DNA from 4 places in the Plantibacter sp. MDV22-iso1 genome. Region 3 is predicted to be linked to each of the others. Evidence: predicted binding sites of a transcription regulator. Region 3 holds the regulator's gene; each other region holds the start of a gene.
What was found. Region 3 encodes LexA, which represses DNA repair genes until DNA is damaged. Its sites were predicted from a motif close to TCGAACANNTGTTCGA; they were not measured.
Positions count from the first base shown of each region.

Region 1: a site for LexA is predicted at 1,932-1,947, ahead of AC4PMY_RS00055 (tyramine oxidase subunit B). Genes of this name have one in related genera too.
Region 2: a site for LexA is predicted at 1,955-1,970, ahead of imuA' (DnaE2-dependent mutagenesis accessory factor ImuA'). Genes of this name have one in related genera too.
Region 4: a site for LexA is predicted at 1,807-1,822, ahead of AC4PMY_RS14730 (HNH endonuclease signature motif containing protein). Genes of this name have one in related genera too.

Region 1 is NZ_JBZVDY010000001.1:10,852-14,046, reverse strand. It holds gene AC4PMY_RS00065 (GNAT family N-acetyltransferase) at 1-847, opposite strand, end outside; gene AC4PMY_RS00060 (LysR family transcriptional regulator) at 952-1,857, opposite strand; gene AC4PMY_RS00055 (tyramine oxidase subunit B) at 2,007-3,161, shown strand.
Region 2 is NZ_JBZVDY010000001.1:323,017-326,211, reverse strand. It holds gene AC4PMY_RS01550 (DNA polymerase Y family protein) at 1-1,210, opposite strand, end outside; gene imuA' (DnaE2-dependent mutagenesis accessory factor ImuA') at 1,207-1,944, opposite strand; gene AC4PMY_RS01540 (SOS response-associated peptidase) at 2,086-2,787, shown strand; gene AC4PMY_RS01535 (cold-shock protein) at 2,960-3,163, opposite strand.
Region 3 is NZ_JBZVDY010000003.1:33,699-36,893, reverse strand. It holds gene metE (5-methyltetrahydropteroyltriglutamate--homocysteine S-methyltransferase) at 1-845, shown strand, start outside; gene lexA (transcriptional repressor LexA) at 930-1,628, opposite strand; gene AC4PMY_RS15045 (LysM peptidoglycan-binding domain-containing protein) at 1,900-2,292, shown strand; gene AC4PMY_RS15040 (amino acid permease) at 2,382-3,195, shown strand, end outside.
Region 4 is NZ_JBZVDY010000002.1:856,744-859,938, forward strand. It holds gene AC4PMY_RS14715 (DUF7507 domain-containing protein) at 1-569, shown strand, start outside; gene AC4PMY_RS14720 (hypothetical protein) at 699-1,301, opposite strand; gene AC4PMY_RS14725 (nuclear transport factor 2 family protein) at 1,435-1,770, opposite strand; gene AC4PMY_RS14730 (HNH endonuclease signature motif containing protein) at 2,069-3,195, shown strand, end outside.

The sequences.
Region 1 (3,195 bases), on a different contig from region 3:
TCCGGTCCTGCCCCGACCCATGGTGCACGTGGACCATCTCCGCCAGGAGGTCGTGCACGTACCCGTGTCCGCGGTGCTCGGGCAACACGCCCAGATAGCTGATGCTCGCGTCGTACGCCGTCCTGGTCGGGATGATGAACCCGACGGTCGTCCCATCAGGCAGCTCTGCGACCCGCCAGGCGTCCCGTTCGCCGGGGAGCGATCGGTAGAACGCCAGGTCGTCGTCCGCGAGCGCCTCGAGTCCTCCGCGCGCGACCATGTCCTGCGTGTGCGCATCGAGGGTGCCGGTCGCGACCAGGGCGAACAGCTCGTGGAACGCGTCGTCCGCGGCGGCGACGAAACGAAGGCGCTGTGATCGTGCCGGCACCGGATCGGAGGTGGACCTCGCGAAACTGACCCGCTCGGTCGTGCGCGAGAACCCACCGGCGCGTGCAGCCTCGTGGCGCCACCGCACCGCCTCCACGCTCGCAGCGTCATCCGCCCAGGCAGGGGAGACGTCGACGTTGAACTCCAGTGCCGGTCCAGCGCCGAAGGCGTCCAGTCCGGCGCGGATGAGCGCAGCGCCGACACGTTCGGGCTCCGCGACTTCGACCGTGGTGGTGAGGCAGTCGAGCGTGGCGGGCCGGTTCGCATCCGCCTGGCCCCACCAGAGTGCTCGTGCCATCGGTCGACCGTCCTGCTCGGCGATCCACGACCACTCCGGTCGATAGTTCCGACTCGCGAGTTCGGCGGTCAGCCGTTCCGGGTCGATCCAGGCGACGGATTCGTCGCAGCTCCACGCTCGCAGGAGGGGGACGTCGTCCGGAGTGGCTCGTCGGATGGTGAAGTCGTCGCGGGTGTCGGTCATCGGTTCCAGCTTGGACAGGGTCGACTCGTTTGTCCAGGTCGGACAGGAACACCGGGGCTACGCCGTCGAGACGGGAAGCGGACGCGCGGTGTTCGAGTGGGCCTTCACCCGAGCTGTGCGGCCGCGTCGCGGAGACAGGCGATGAACGCGTCGTGGACCGGGCTGTCGTCCGTCCGTTCCTGACGAGCGGCCAGCAGGCGTGTCGTCGGCGACCCGGCGAGCGGCACGACGACGATCGACGGCGGCACCAGCTGCCGCACCGACTCGGGCAGGATCGTCGTACCGACGCCGGCCGCGACGAATCCGAGGGCGGTCTCCTGATGGACGACCTCCTCGACCACCTGGGTCCGACTCGACGTGCCGAGGACCTCCGCGACGCGGTCCACGAATCCCGGCATGAGCGTCCGCGGGTAGGAGATCATCGGGACCTCCATGAGCTCCTCCGCGGTGACCTCGGGTCGCCCTGCCAACGGGTGACCGACCGGGAGGCATGCCACGAGACGCTCCTCGAAGACGACCTCGGTCGTGAGCGCGGGGGAGCTGTCGGACGGCGCCTGCGGGACCTCGTCACGGACGATCCCGACGTCGAGGGTGCCGTCGCGGAGCCGGTCGAACTGCTCTCCTGAGGTCAACGGCACCAGGCGCAGCGTCACCCCGGGGCGGCTCGCCCGGAACAGCTGCACGACGCCGGGGAGGACCGTGTAGTTGGCCGAACTCACGAACCCTGCGGTGAGCTCCCCGGCGAGACCGTCGACGAAGTCGCGCATCTCACTCCGGACCGTGTCGAGCTCCTCGACGATGTGTCGCGCCCGCGCCTGGAGGTGTCGTCCGGCGGGGGTCAGCGCCACCCGCCTCGTCGAACGGTCGAACAGCGCGGTGCCGACCTCCTGCTCGAGTCGTGCGACCTGGACGCTCAGCGGTGGCTGCGACATGTGCAGCCGTCGGGCGGCACGACCGAAATGGAGCTCCTCGGCGATGGCGAGGAAGTAGCGCAGCTGGCGGAGCTCCATCCCATCGACGATACGACCCGCGTATTACCGCGCTGTTTCGTCTAGATTGCGAGCGAAACGCTCTCAATCGAGGTTCGAATCGGTATTTGACCAGGACGATCGCGACCGTGTTCGCTGAGGACCACACACCCCGACCTGGAGGACCACCCGTGACCGCAGACGCTTCCCCGAACACCCGGATCGACATGCTCTACCTGAGCGAACCGGAGGTCATCGCCGCCGGCATGAAGGACATGGCCCACTGCATGGAGGTCATGGAGGAGGTGTTGGTGCTCGTCGCGAAGGGTGACTACCGGATGGCCGGCCCGACCGCCAACTCGCACGGAGCACCGATCGGGTTCCCCGCCACCTCAACGTTCCCCGGCATGCCGCTCGACGCCGCCGACCGCCGGTTCATGGCGATGCCCGCCTACCTCGGCGGACGCTTCGACACCGCCGGCGTCAAATGGTACGGGTCGAACGTCGACAACCGCGAGCGGGGCCTCCCGCGCTCCATCCACCTCATCGTGCTCAACGACAAGGACACCGGCGCGCCCTACGCGATCATGTCCGGCAACCTCGAGAGCGCCTACCGCACCGCTGCTGTGCCGGGAGCCGCCGCGAAGCTCCTGGCACCGGTGGACGCGAAGTCGCTCGGCGTCATCGGGCCCGGCGCCATGAACAAGAGCGCCCTGCACGCCATGACCACCGCCCGTCCCTCGCTCGACACCATCCGCATCCACGGGCGCCGCCGGTCGACCTCCGAGGCGTTCGCCGACTACGTCCGCGCGCACTACCCGCAGTTCACCACGATCGAGATCGCCGAGACGGTCGAGGCCGCCGTGCGTGACTCGGACATCGTCTCCGAAGCCGTCACCGGCCTGGTCGGCTCGGAGAACTACCCGTTCATCGACGGCGACTGGATCAAGCCCGGCGCGTTCCTCAGCCTGCCCGCCAATCTGCGCATGGACAAGGAGTACACCCTCTCCGGCAAGGCGCGCCTCATCGCCGACGCGAAGAAGATCTACGAGGCGTGGGCCGAGGAGTACCCTGCGCCGTCGCACGAGACCGCGTTCGGGATGATCGGCCTCCACTGGCAGGACCTCATCGCGACCGGCGAGCTCGACGAGTCCCGCGTGGTCAACATCGGAGACGTCTTCGACGGGAACGCCGTCGGGCGCGAGTTCCCCGAGCAGCCGGTCCTCTTCAGCGTCGGTGGGATGGGCGTCGAGGACGTCGCGTGGGCGAAGACGATCTACGAGAACGCCGTTGAGCAGGGGATCGGCACGAAGCTCAACCTCTGGGAAGCCCCCGATCTGGCCTGACCGCCGACCGGCACCGACACCTGTTCCGCCCGAA
Region 2 (3,195 bases), on a different contig from region 3:
TGCGGCGGTCGAGGAGGAGGCGGCCGCCGGACGGCACCGCGGTCACGACGCCGTCGTGGCCGAGCATGCTCTGGACACGGGCGAGTCCGCTGTGGATGCGTTCGTCCGGTCCGCTGCCCCAGAGTCCTTCCTCGTGTTCCGCGGCGTCGTCGAGGGTCTCCGGGACGACCTCGACGAGTTCGACGGGGGAGGCGAGTCCGTGATCGATGTCGGACGCGCCCTGCAACTGCCAGCGCACGCGATCGAGGACGTCGCCGGCGGTGAACCAGCGTGGGTGGAGCCAGGTGCGGGTGGAGCGCTCCCCGCGCTCGCTCCGCATGCTGATCGTGATCGCGGTGGTCACGAGGCCGGCCTCCGCCAGGCCGGTGATGAACCGTTCCGCGGACTGCCGGAACCCGAAGGTCAGCTGGTCGATGCGGTCGAGCGGGGGCTCGAAGGCGATCGACACGGCCAGCTCGGTGGGTGGCACGCGGGGGACGACGCTTCGGGCGTCCGCGCCGGCTGCGAGGCGGTGCGCTCGGGCGCCGTCGGGGCCGAAGCGGTCGCGGACCTCGGTCGCGGGCAGTGCGCCGAACGCCCCCAGGGTGCTGATCCCGAGCCGGTGCAGCAGTGAGCTGAGTTCGGGGCGCCCGAGGGTGGACAGGGGGAGTGGGGCCAGGAAGGCGGGAGAGGCCCCGGAGGGGATGGCGATGATCCGGGAACCGTCCTGCTGGAACGCGGTGGACCTCGCGGCCTGCTCCGCGGCGAAGGGGCCGTCGGCGATGCCGATCCGTGCATCGGGGACACCGAGTTCGTCGAGGCGGGCCAGGAGGACCTCTGCCGCAGCCGACTCGCCGCCGTAGTATCTGCTCGGTCCTCGGGATCGGATGGCGCAGAGCCCGGCCCGGAAGGGCTGGACGCCCGGCATGAGCTCCTCGATGCCGAGGAGGACCGGCTCGAAGGCGCGGGTGTCGACGACCGGGTCGTAGTCGGCGGTCGCCAGTTCCGGACAGCGGGCCTCGGCCTCGCGGACACGGAGTCCACGCCGCACTCCTGCTCGACGTGCGCTGGCGTCGCAGGCCAGGACCTCACCATGCTCCACCAGGGCCAGCGGAGCGTCGGCCGTGTCCTCGGACAGCGTTCCAGAGAGTCGTGCCGCCACGATCGGCCAGTCGGGACACCAGAGGACCATGGTGCGCTCGACCTGTCCCGCAGGCGGTTCGGTCGTCATCGGTTCACGACCATCGGGAGCCGGACGACCGTGTCGTCGTCGAGGAGGCCGGAGCCGGCGAGCGGCGCGGTGCGACCCTCGGTCGATCCCAGGGGCAGCGTCAGGTGCGCGGTCCTGGGCCGGCCCGAAGCCCCTTGGCCGAGCATCGAGCTGACGGTGAGTCGCCGATGCCGGAGATGTCCGTGCCCCGCCCCGAGGCCGCTCCAGGAGCTCTCGGTCACGCGCAACGTCGCATCGCTCTGCGGCCAGGAACCGAGGACGATCAGTGCGGCCTCGCGCTGCCGGAGGCGAGCCGCGAGTCTGGCGGCGTCGCTCGGGGCGATCCGTCCGGGAGGCGCTGTGATGAGCACGCCGGCGACGTCGGCCATGGCCGCGGTGACCGTGAGCCAGTCCGGACCGGGCTGGGGGACGAGGACGAGTCGTTCGAGGTCGATGCCCATGGAGGCCGCCGCCTCCACGCCGAACGACGGGAGACCGATGACGGCGCACCAGGTCCCGGCTGCTGACGGCCCGGCCATGAGCGACATGGCGAGCGCCGTGGAGCCGAGCACGGAGTAGCTGCCTCCGGCCTGGAGGGCGCCACCGGGCAGGAGCCGGGAGAGCTCAGGAGCGGTCGGCAGGGATCGGGTGTCGAGGCGCGTCCCCTGCATCCGCTTGATGCGCCCCTGGAGTTCGTGCAGCTCGGTCGCGGTGTCCGCCCTGACGGGGGAGTCGACGAGTGCGCGGAGGGCCATGGCTCAATATTCGAACATATCTTCGAACAAGTCAACCGGCTCGATCCGGTCACGACGACGACTGATGGATGACTCGACCATGGTCCGGCATCCCACCGACACGCGGTCCGCGGTGTCAGCGGCGCCCGGTACGCTGGGCCCATGTGCGGACGTTTCGTCGTGACCGAATCCACCGAGGAGCTCATCGAGCTCTTCGACATCGACCACGCGGCTGCCGAGCTGCCCGGGCCCTCGTACAACGTGCGCCCGACCGAGCAGATCCCGATCATCCTCGACTCGGTGAAGACGGGGCCGGCGGTCCGCCGGCTCGAATCGGCGCGGTGGTCACTCGTGCCGTCGTTCGCCACCGAGCTGAAGAGTCAGTACCCGACCTTCAACGCTCGCGCGGAGGAGGTCACCACCAAGCCCACGTTCGCGCCATCGGTCAAACAGAAGCGCGCATTGGTCCCCGCCGCCGGGTACTACGAGTGGCACACCGAGGGCGCGACGAAGACCCCGTACTACGTGCAGACCGCTGGTGGTGAACCGATCGTCTTCGCGGCCCTCTACTCGTGGTGGCGCGACCGCTCGCGACCGGACGACGACCCGCGGCGTTGGGTGCTGAGCGCGACCATCCTCACGCGGCCGGCGGTCGGTCCCTTGCAGGAGCTGCACCCACGGACGCCCGTGACGCTGCCTCCGGAATGCTGGGACGCCTGGCTTGACCCGCACCACGAGGCCGACCAGGACGAGGTCGACGAGATGGTGTCCGCAGCGACCGACGTCGCCGAGCAGCTCGTCTTCCACCGGGTGGCGCCGTTGCAGGGCGATGGACCGGAGCTCATCCTCCCCGTCCAGGAGTAGCCGCAGGAGAGTCGGCCGGATGCACGGAACGGAATCGCCCCGGAGACACGAAATCTACCCCGGACACACAGAACCGCCCCTGACGCGAACGTCAGGGGCGGTTCCCGGTGTCTCAGACGCGAGGGCTGGAATGACCTGCCGCTCGGATCGTCAGCTCCGACTGATCAGAGAATCAGAGGGGGCGGATGTTCTCGGCCTGCAGGCCCTTGGGGCCCTGGTTGGTCTCGAACTCGACCTTCTGGTTCTCCTCGAGCGAGCGGTAGCCGCTCGTCGCGATGGCGGAGAAGTGTGCGAAGACGTCGGCGCTGCCGTCGTCAGGAGTGATGAATCCGAAGCCCTTTTCGGCGTTGAACCACTTCACAGTTCCAGTTGACATGTATTTCCTCTTTCATGAGTGACCGTTCCCGA
Region 3 (3,195 bases):
ACGTCGTCGTCCACGGTGAGCCCGAGCGCAACGACATGGTCCAGTACTTCGCCGAGCACCTCGACGGGTTCGCCGTGACGGAGCACGGGTGGGTGCAGTCCTACGGTTCGCGATGCACCCGTCCATCGATCCTGTGGGGTGACGTCTCGCGGCCGGCGCCGATCACGGTCGAGTGGTCGGCCTACACACAGTCGTTGACCACCAAGCCGGTGAAGGGCATGCTCACGGGCCCGGTGACGATCCTCGCCTGGTCGTTCGTGCGCGACGACCAACCGCTCGCCGAGACGGCGAACCAGGTCGCCCTCGCCCTGCGTGACGAGATCGCCGACCTGGAGCGGGCCGGCATCCGCATCATCCAGGTCGACGAACCCGCACTCCGCGAACTGCTCCCGCTCCGGCGGGCCGACCAGGGGAGGTACCTCGACTGGTCGGTGGGCTCCTTCCGGCTGGCGACCGCGGGCGTGCGCGCCGAGACGCAGATCCACACCCACCTCTGCTACTCCGAGTTCGGTGTGGTGATCGACGCGATCCGACGACTGGACGCCGACGTGACGAGCATCGAGGCGGCACGGTCTCGGATGGAGGTCGTGTCCGACATCCGGGCGAGTGGTTTCGACCACGGCATCGGCCCGGGCGTCTACGACATCCACTCGCCTCGGGTGCCGAGCGTCGCGGAGGTGACCGCGTTGCTCGAGATCGCGCTGGAGGGGATCCCGCAGCGACAGGTCTGGGTGAACCCGGACTGCGGACTCAAGACGCGAGGGTACGAGGAGACGGTCGCCTCCCTCGCCAACATCGTCGAGGCCACGCGTGCGGTCCGAGCACGGGTCGGTGCGACCGACTGACGTCGAGGGGCCTGCACGGACGAGGGCCGGGACGATCCACGGATCGTCCCGGCCCTGGTCGGTGTCGCGGAGTGGTCCGGTCGGTCAGACCGTCCGGAGCACGGCGACGACCTTGCCGAGGACCTCGGCGTGGTCGCCGAGGATCGGTTCGAAGGCCGAGTTCCGGGGGAGCAGCCAGGTGTGACCGTCGCGCTGGCGGAACACCTTCACGGTAGCCTCCTCGTCGAGCATCGCCGCGACGATCTCGCCGTTCTCGGCGGTCTTCTGCTCGCGGATGACGACCCAGTCGCCGTCGCAGATCGCGGCGTCGACCATCGAGTCGCCGACGACCTTCAGCATGAACAGACTGCCCTTGCCGACCAGCTGGCGGGGCAGGGGGAAGATCTCCTCGACCTGCTGCTCGGCCGTGATCGGGATGCCGGCGGCGATGCGACCGACGAGCGGGACCATGGCGGCGTCGCCGACCGGGGGAGCGGAGTCGGGATCGCTGCCCTCGACGGCGCTCGGCAGGTCGATGAGCACCTCGATGGCGCGGGGACGGTTGGGATCGCGTCGGAGGTATCCGCTGAGTTCGAGCTGTCCGAGTTGGTGCGTGACACTCGACAGGGAGGCGAGCCCGACGGCGTCGCCGATCTCGCGCATGCTCGGCGGATATCCGCGCTGTGAGACCGAACGCTGGATGACGTCGAGGATCGCCAGCTGCTTGTCGCTCAGGCTCTTCCGTCGCCGGGTGCCGCCGATCTGGCGCTCCCGGGCTCCGTCGCCCGCCGTGTTCGCTGCCATCTTCGCTCCTGCCCTGATCGGCTGTCGGTGACCGATGTCGGTGGGTGGTGGTGTACTGCTTCCAACACTCGAAACTGTATCCGCACCAGCTCGTCCAGACAAACATCTGTTCGAGCGTGTCGCCGATCCCGCGCGTCGCAGGTACGAAGACAGGGTTGAGTATTCGAACAATCGAAGATATATTCGGAACACAGGTTCGTATCCGGCACTCCTGGCCGAGTGTCGGGTACGAGTCCTCATCACATGATGAGCACACTCTTGGAGGGTTGACATGAGCGCAGCACTGATCGGGTCCCACCGGGCGCTTCCCGCACGGACGGCGCAGGTACCGACGTCAGACGCACCGTCCACACGCCGACTCCGCCTGACGAAGCGCGGTCGCGTCGTCTTCACCACGCTCGCCGCCATCCCGCTGGTCATCGGCGTCGCGGTCGTCGGACTCTCCGCAGGCGGTGCCGCGGCCAACACGGCGGCGGCGGGTGCCACGTTCACGTACATCACGGTCGACCCGGGCGAGTCGCTCTGGCAGCTGGCCGAGTCCATCGCACCCGACGCCGACCCGCGCGACGTCATCGCCGAGATCATGAACCTCAACCAGCTCAGCACCGCCGGTGTCGAGCCGGGGCAGCGCCTGGCGATCCCGCAGCGGTACGCGGCCGAGTAGGCCGACAATCGGCGGGTCACCCCGCGCTGGTTCTCAGCTATCGTCGATGACGCGGTGCAACGACGCCCGCAGCATCGTCGGAGGCAAGCATGAGTACAGACGATCGGAGCCGCTCGCTGCTCCGGAAGAAGCCGATCGCGGAGATCGAGGATGAGACCTCCGGCTCGAAGCTGTTCAAGAGTCTCGGTCTCTGGCAACTCACGGCCATCGGGGTCGGTGGCATCATCGGGGTGGGGATCTTCTCCCTCGCCGGACTCGTCGCTCATGGGAGCGAGACCTCGCCCGCTGTCGGGCCGGCGGTCCTCTTCTCCTTCCTGATCGCCGGTCTCGCCTCCGCGGCCGCGGCGTTGTCGTACGCGGAGTTCGCCGGAATGATCCCGAGAGCGGGGTCCGCCTACACCTACGGGTATGTGGCGCTCGGCGAGATCATCGGCTGGTTCATCGGCTGGGACCTGTTGCTCGAGTACATCGCGATCGTCGCGGTGGTCGCGATCGGGATCTCCGGCTACTTCGACGCCTTCCTGTCCGGCATCGGCATCCACATGCCGGACTGGATGACCTCGACCGCCGACGAGGGGAAGGGCGGCCTCGTCAATCTCCCAGCCATCTTCGTCTGTCTCCTCGTGACCTTCATCCTGAGCCGCGGGACGAAGGCCTTCGGTCGATTCGAGCTCGTCGCGGTCGGGATCAAGGTCCTGCTCATCCTGTTCATCATCGGCCTCGGTGTCTTCTACATCGACGGAGAGAACTACGATCCGTTCCTCCCCAGCGGTTTCGGGCCGGTGTTCGCCGGTGCCGCGACGGTCTTCTTCGCGGTCTTCGGATACGACGCGATGAGTACGGCTGCCGAGGAGGCGAAGGACGGCAAGAAGCACATGCCGAAGGCGATCATCCTCTCCCTCA
Region 4 (3,195 bases), on a different contig from region 3:
TCGGCGAACCGGCGGCGGTCGGCGACCCCATCGGCTACGCCATCATCGCGGCGAACACCGGCACGCGAACCCTCACCGGGACAACGGTCACCGCATCGCTCCCGGAGCTGTCCGAGTTCGTCATCGAGTGGCCGGGCGCGGCGGGCGTCCTCGCTCCCGGCGAGCAGGTCCGCGTCACGACCGGGTACCCCATCACGGCGACGGACATCGAGCTCGGGTCGGTCAGGAACGTGGCGACCGCGAGCGGAACCGGGCCCGACGGCGTCGGCGTCGACAGCAGCGCCTCGGTGTCAACCGATCTGAGCAGCTCGATCGTCACGCCGGACCCGGAACCGACCCCGGACCCGGATCCCACGCCGACCCCGGAGCCCTCCCGGTCGCCCGCTCCGGGAACGGTCGCCCCGGCACCCGGCGCGACCACCGGCGACCTGGCGAAGACCGGCGTCGACAGCGGCGCGCTCACCGGACTCACCCTCGGCGCACTGCTCCTGTTCGGCGTCGGCGCCGCGGTGCTCGCGGAAACGCGCCGACGGTCACGCGCCGCAGCAGGCGCTGAGCGGAACGCGTAGACGCATCACTGGTGCAGCGGAGGGCGGGTTGTCGACAACCCGCCCTCCGCTGTGTTCCCGGAGCGACCCCGCTCGTCGGCATGATCGCCGAACGGCCGCCCAAGCCCGAATCCCGATCAGGCCTTCGGATCAGGCCTTCGGGATGAGCGGGATGACGTCGCGGCTCGGCGGAACGACCTCGCCGCTCTTGCTGCCGCCGATGACCTTGCCCTCCGGGCGGTCGTAGACGAGGTCGAACTCGGTCTCATCAGTGCGCACCCAGGCGCCGATCCAGCCGGTCGCCGTCTCACCGGCCGGTGTCGCCTGCAGGAGTGGGTACCCGGCCGACGCCATCGGAGCCTTCAACTCTTCGGGCGTTCCGAGGCCGAGCGTCACGTACTCGAGGTTGACGGCACGGGTGGTGACGGAGACCCGGTGCGGGAAGACGCTGCCGCCGTACTCGTCGCCGGCTTCGAGTCGGACCTGGACGAGCATCGGACGCAGGCCGTCGGTGGTGCCTGCAGGCGCCGGGAAGTCGTCGACGATCGCGAGGGCGGTCACCGTGGTGCCGTCGACATCGTCGGTGAGGGTGTGCTCCTGCAGCGGAGTGCTCGGTGGCTGCGACACGGACGGCGTCGGCGAGGCGGAGGATCGGCCCGCATCCGACGAGGAGCCGGTGGAGCAACCGGCGAGGGCGAGGGCGGCGACCGCGAATGCTGCGGCCAGGGTCGTTCGACGAGAACTGATGCGCATGACTCAATCCTGTCAGACACGCCCAGGTGCGATCCGTCGCCGGATGGTCGGGCGCGGGCGACGCGGGCGCACGGAACGGCCATGTGGCGTTGCAGTCCCGTGCGACCGCGATGCACGCGTTCGATCCAGCCCCTCAGACAGCGCCACCGAAATAGACCTCGACCTCCTGGACGGTTCCGTCCACGACACGAGTCGCTTCCAGGTTGCGATACGTCTTCCCTTGCACGACGTACTCGTAGCGGTGGAGGACGATGCCGTCGGTCTCGACGATCTGGAGCGTCACGCCCGGGGTGTCGAAATGGTCGGCGGTCGGGAAGCAACGCTCGAGCCAGGTCGCTCGGTCGAGGTGGTCGTCCTGCGGGCTGGTGAAGACGAAGTCCGCATGCATGAGCGCCTCGGCAGCATCCCGATCCTGCTCGCGGAACGCCCGCATGAACGCCAGAACCGTGTCGATCGCCGATGAACGCATGCGGTGATCCTACGCGCGGAGCTGGCGCGGCGGTTGGGGAACGGGTGTTCGGGGGCCCGTCGAAGGGCGCCCGGGCAACCCCCTCCACCACGCCACGACAGGCTCGGCGACCGCGTCGCTGCCGGCCCCTGAGCCTGTCGCGGAGCCTCCCCGCACCTCGACAGACTCCGCGACCACCTACGGTCCCTGAGCCTGTCGAAGGGCACCCCGAGCAAGCATCAACTGTTGGACAAACTCCCAGATCAAAAGCTGATTCTTTGGCCGTTTTAGTGTCAGTGGTCCGTGTTTGGATGGACCCGTGACCAGCACCGCACCGAACCCGCTCACCGCCGCCGCGGCCGGGTTCGATGCGCTCTGGCAGAGCGCGCTCGACGCGATCCGTCCAGGCTCCGGTGTCGCGGAGCAGCTCGAGAACATGAACGACGAGGCGATCCTCCGTGTCCTCGACGAGCTCGGTGCCGTGCAGCATGCGGTCGAGGTCCTCGCCGCACGCGTCACCGGCGCGATCGCGTTGCGCCCGTCGCCTTCCCGCCGCGACGGCACCCTGGTGCGCGCCGCCGGCTACGCCAACCCGGGTGTCATGGTGTCCGAGCGGTGGCGGGTGGCGCGCACCCGAGGCGCGGCGATCGCGGAGGTCGGTGCCGCCATCACGCAGCCGCGCGGGTTGCTCGGCGAGCTGGAGGAATGTCCGTTCCCCGCAGTCGCGGCAGCACTCGAACCGGTTGCCGCCGATGACCCATCCGATCCCGACACAGGCCCCGACGACACCCACCCCTCAAGCACTGCGGGCACACCCAGAGCGCCCCTGAGCGTCGACGGTGCCGCGGTCATCGTCCGGGAGCTCCGCAACGCGGGCCGCATCTGCACCAGAGTCGAACTCGAGACGGCGTCGGTCATCGCCATCGAGCACGCCGGACACGCGCCCCTGCAAGACGTCACCCGCATCGCCAAACTCGTCCGCACCCGCCTCGACCAAGACGGCCGCGAACCCCGCGACGAACTCCTCCGCCGCGCCGAACGCTGCACCATCCACGAACTCCCCACCGGCATGACCCTCCTCCGCGCCGAACTCGCCCCCGAAAGCGCCGCCTTCATCCGCGCCGGCCTCGACGCCCTCATCGGCGCCACCACCCGCAAACCCCACTTCACCAACCCCGAGCAGCCGTCCGACACCGACGCCCCCGACGACTCCGGTCACCCCATGCCCCACGGCCCCACCCTCATCCCCATCGACCGACGACGCGCCATCGCCCTCACCGAGACCTTCCGACACCTCGCCGGCTGCAAAGGCGCCGCCACCGAACTCACCCCCGTCACCATCATCATCCGCACCGACCGAGACACCCTCGAAACCGGCCTCAGCACCGCCACCATCGACGGCATCGACGAACCCATCGGAGCCGGCGCCCTCCGCCGCCTCGCCGC